DNA from 2 places in the Streptomyces sp. NPDC056128 genome. Region 2 is predicted to be linked to the other one. Evidence: riboswitches for the same ligand, from Rfam matches in the RefSeq annotation. Region 2 holds a riboswitch; the other holds the start of a gene.

Region 1 (2,191 bases), on a different contig from region 2:
CGCCGGGTGAAGTCGCGGGCGGTGTCGCCGTCGCGGGTGAAGAGGGCCACGCCGTTGCCGTAGGGGTGCTCGCTGGGCAGGCGCAGGGCCTCCTCGTAGTCGGCGGCGCGTACGACGGACAGCACCGGTCCGAAGATCTCCTCCCGGTAGACGCGCATGGCGGGGGTCACCCGGTCGAAGAGCGACGCTCCGGCGAAGAAGCCGTTCTCGTGCCCCTCAAGGACGAAGTCCCTCCCGTCCACGACGAGTTCGGCGCCCTCCTCGACGCCGAGGTCCACGTAGGAGCGGACCCGGTCCACCGCGTCCCGGCCGACCAGGGGGCCGAAGTCGGACTCGGGGTCGTCGCTGCGGCCGATCCGCAGCGAGCCGATGCGCTCCTTCAGCCGGGCCACGAGGGCGTCGGCGGTGTCCTCGCCCACCGGCACGGCGACGGAGATGGCCATGCAGCGCTCGCCGGCCGAGCCGTAACCGGCCCCGATCAGGGCGTCGACGGCCTGGTCGAGGTCGGCGTCCGGCATCACGATCATGTGGTTCTTGGCGCCGCCGAAGCACTGGGCGCGCTTGCCGTGGGCGGCGGCGGTGGCGTAGACGTGCGCGGCGACCGGGGTGGAACCGACGAAGCCGAGCGCCGCCACGCGAGGATCTTCGAGGAGGGTGTCGACGGTCTCCCGGGCACCGTTGACGACGTTGAGGACACCGGGCGGCAGCCCGGCCTCCAGGAACAGTTCGGCGAGCCGCAGCGGGACGGACGGGTCTCGCTCCGACGGCTTGAGGATGAAGGCGTTGCCGCAGGCCAGGGCGGGGGCGGCCTTCCACAGGGGGATCATCGCGGGGAAGTTGAACGGCGTGATGCCGGCGGCCACGCCGAGCGGGGCGCGCAGGGAGTGGACGTCGATGCCGGTACCGGCGTTGTCGGTGAACTCGCCCTTGAGCAGGTGCGGGATGCCCGCCGCGAACTCGACGACCTCCAGGCCGCGCTGGAGGTCGCCGTGCGCGTCGGCGATCGTCTTGCCGTGCTCGGCGGAGAGCAGCCGGGCCAGCGCGTCCTTCTCCTGTTCCACCAGCTGGAGGAACCGCATGAGGACCCGGGCGCGGCGCTGCGGGTTCCACTCGCCCCACTCGCGTTGGGAGTTGACGGAGTCGGCGATGACCGCCTCCGTCTCGGTGCGGTTGGCGAGGGGCACCAGGGCCTGGACCTCGCCGGTGTTGGGGTCGTACACCTCGCCGTGGGCCCCCGAGGTTCCCGGGGTGTGCTTGCCGCCGACGAAGTGGGTCAACTCGCGCACGGAGGCGCGTTCGTGCTCGCGGACCATGACTGCCTGCTCTCGTCAGGAGGGATCCGGGGATGGCGCACCGGTCCCGCACGCGCACGCCGGTGGCGTACGGGTGCCGGAGGGCGCGAGTCGCGTATGGCCGGAATCCCGTCAGAGGGCGGGTTCACCAGGGTCGTGGGTGCACACCGGTGCCATGCGTGTCAGCTCCATCCTCGTGGAAAACACGGAACATCCCGCGGCCGGTATCCTGACTCCCGGATCAGCGCGCGCCGTCCGCCTTCCCGACATCCAACTCGTCAGTGGCGTACCGCTCGACGGCGTACTCCCCGGTCACAGTGGCGGGACCGTGCCGGAATCACACCGGCTTCCCTGCACCGCGGGCCTTGTACTCGCGACTATATAGTTGGACGTCCTAGTAAATCCAGTGCCGCGCGGCGGGCAGGCGCCGGGAGGGCCCTGCGCCGGGCCCCGGGCTCTCCCGCTCGGTGTCAGTGTCCGGCGACGAGCCGTGGCAGGGTGGCGAGGACGCCGGTGACCCGGCCGGCGGGCAGGCCGCCGCCCTGGGCCAGGTCGGGGGATCCGCCGCCGCGGCCGTCGAGGAGCGCCTTGACCAGCGTGGCCGCGTTCAGCCCGGCCTCCCGGGCCTTCTTGTTGAGGGCCACGACGACCGCGCCGTGGTCCGTTCCCACGGCGACGGCTCCGGGCGTGGTGCCGGGCAGACGGTCGCGTACCGCCAGGGCCAGGGCGCGGGCCTCGTCGGCGCCGCCCTCGGCGGTGGTGGTGACGACGAGGGTGCCGCCGGCGTCGACGGCCTGCCCGGCGAGTTCGGTGGCACGGACCGTGGTGGCCCGGCTCTTGAGGCGGGCGTTCTCCCGGTCGGCTGCCTTGAGCCGGTCCAGGAGGGCGGCGATCCTGTC
Region 2 (2,191 bases):
TGACGCTCCCGGCCGCGGCCCTGGTCGCCGCCATCGCCGAGTGGGTCTGCCGCCTCGGCGACTGGGGCACGGCGATCGTCGCGGTCTTCCTGGTGGTCTCCAGCGCCGCCATCTGGAAGATCTCCCGGCGCGAGGTCGTCGACCACACCAACGTCGTCGACCCCCACGAGCCCGAGTCGGCCGGTGTGGTCACCACGGCGATGGCCGCCGTCTCCCCGCCCCCGGCGCACGTGGCCGAGGAGCTGCCGGCCGACCCGTCCGAGGCCAAGACCCCGTCGGCCGCCACCACCGTCTGAGCCCGCGTCCCGGGTACGAAGGAAGCGAACCCCCATGAGCATCGACTGGGCAGCACTGGGCTCCGTCTTCGGCGTCAGCCTCGTGGCCACCGTGGCCCTGGTGGGCCTTTTCACCCTCGGCATCGTCGGACTCTCCCGCCAGGAGCGGGCCACCGCCGAGGGCGGCTCCGCTGCCCTCGCGGTCACCGGCGCGTACGCGTGCTTCGCGGCCTGCGCGGCGGCGGTGGCGTACGGCATCTATCTGATCGTCGCCTGACCCACCGAACACCCCCGGGGCGGGGCGCGGGACGGACTCGGACCGTCGCGCGCCCCGCCTCTTCGTGTACCGGCGCACACCACCCGTGTGTGGGGCTTCGCACACTCCCCCGCCGCAGGTCAACGCCAGGTTGACGGGTGTTCTCGGGCCGTGGTGGACTTCCGGGGCCATCTACGGCGGCAGGAGAGGAAGCCCGGTGCGATTCCGGCGCGGTCCCGCCACTGTGACCGGGGAGCAGACCCCGGTAGCCAGGAACTCTCACCGCCGGACTCTTCGAACCAGGGCGTGGACACCCTGAGTGAGGACGCGACGCGATGCCCGGCTGCCGACCGACGTTCAGTACCAGGTGCTCCCCTGCCCGTGTGACCGGCTGAACCCGTGCGTGCCGGACGCGTCTTCGCGTACGGCGCCGCCGCCGGCCTGCTCGGTGACCTCCTCCTCGGCGACCCGCGCCGCGGACACCCGGTCGCCGCGTTCGGCCGCGCCGCCGGTGCCGTGGAACGGGTGCTGTGGCGTGACCACCGGGGCTGGGGCGCGCTGCACACCCTGGTGTGCGCCGGTGGCGCCACCGCCCTGGGCTCGGCCGCCGCGCACGCCGTACGCCGCTCCCCCGCCGCCTCGGTCGCGCTGACCGGCGCGGCCACCTGGGCCGTGGTCGGCGGTACGTCGCTGGCGCGCGAGGCCCTCGTCATCGGCCGGGCCCTGGAGGCCGGGGACGTCGAGGCGGCCCGGGCGCGGCTGCCGCACCTGTGCGGGCGGGACCCGCAGGCACTGGACGCCGACGGGATCGCGCGGGCGGTCGTGGAGTCGGTCGCCGAGAACACCTCGGACGCGGTGGTGGGCGCCCTGGTCTGGGGTGCAGTCGGCGGAGTGCCGGGACTGCTCGGCTTCCGTGCGGTGAACACCCTGGACGCCATGGTCGGCCACAAGTCGCCCCGGTACCGGCGCTACGGCTGGGCCTCGGCCCGCCTCGACGACCTCGCGGGCTGGCCGGGCGCCCGCCTGACCGCCCTGCTGACCACCGTGGCCGGCGGCGATCCGCGGGGCGCCGTACGGGCCTGGCGCGCGGACGCCGGACGGCACCCGAGCCCCAACGCCGGTCCCGTGGAGGCGTCGTTCGCGGGCGCCCTCGGGGTGCGGCTCGGCGGGACGCTCTCCTACGGCGGGCGGGTCGAGCACCGGCCCGTGCTCAACGGGGCGGCGGGGCGCGCCGTCCGGGCCGGTTCCGGCGACATCGAACGGGCCGCTCGGCTCTCCCGGCGCGTGGGCTGGCTGGCGCTCGGCGTGTGCGCCGGCGCCCGGCTGCTGGTGCGCGGGGCCGTCAGGAAGGGACGTACGTCATGAACGGTGGACTCCTCGTCGCCGGCACCACCTCCGACGCCGGCAAGAGCGTCGTCACGGCCGGGATCTGCCGCTGGCTGGTGCGCCAGGGCGTGAAGGTCGCGCCCTTCAAGGCGCAGAACATGTCGCTCAACTCCTTCGTGACGCGCGAGGGCGCGGAGATCGGGCGGGCGCAGGCCATGCAGGCCCAGGCCTGCCGGGTGGAGCCGACCGCGCTGATGAACCCGGTGCTGCTCAAGCCCGGCGGTGAGCGCAGCAGCCAGGTGGTGCTGCTCGGCAAGCCGGTCGGCGAGATGAC

The links. A riboswitch is a leader RNA that binds a small molecule or an ion and turns the genes downstream of it on or off. The one in region 2 is predicted to bind cobalamin.
Region 1: another riboswitch for cobalamin. It lies ahead of ACFC1X_RS17020 (CoA-acylating methylmalonate-semialdehyde dehydrogenase); the one in region 2 lies ahead of ACFC1X_RS27330 (cobalamin biosynthesis protein).

The regions. Positions count from the first base shown of each region.
Region 1 is NZ_JBHJVQ010000007.1:155,487-157,677, forward strand. It holds gene ACFC1X_RS17020 (CoA-acylating methylmalonate-semialdehyde dehydrogenase) at 1-1,313, opposite strand, end outside; cobalamin riboswitch at 1,494-1,675, opposite strand; partial or broken gene alaS (alanine--tRNA ligase) at 1,763-2,191, opposite strand, start outside.
Region 2 is NZ_JBHJVQ010000018.1:53,980-56,170, forward strand. It holds gene ACFC1X_RS27320 (anion permease) at 1-296, shown strand, start outside; gene ACFC1X_RS27325 (hypothetical protein) at 331-552, shown strand; cobalamin riboswitch at 689-831, shown strand; gene ACFC1X_RS27330 (cobalamin biosynthesis protein) at 931-1,896, shown strand; gene ACFC1X_RS27335 (cobyric acid synthase) at 1,893-2,191, shown strand, end outside.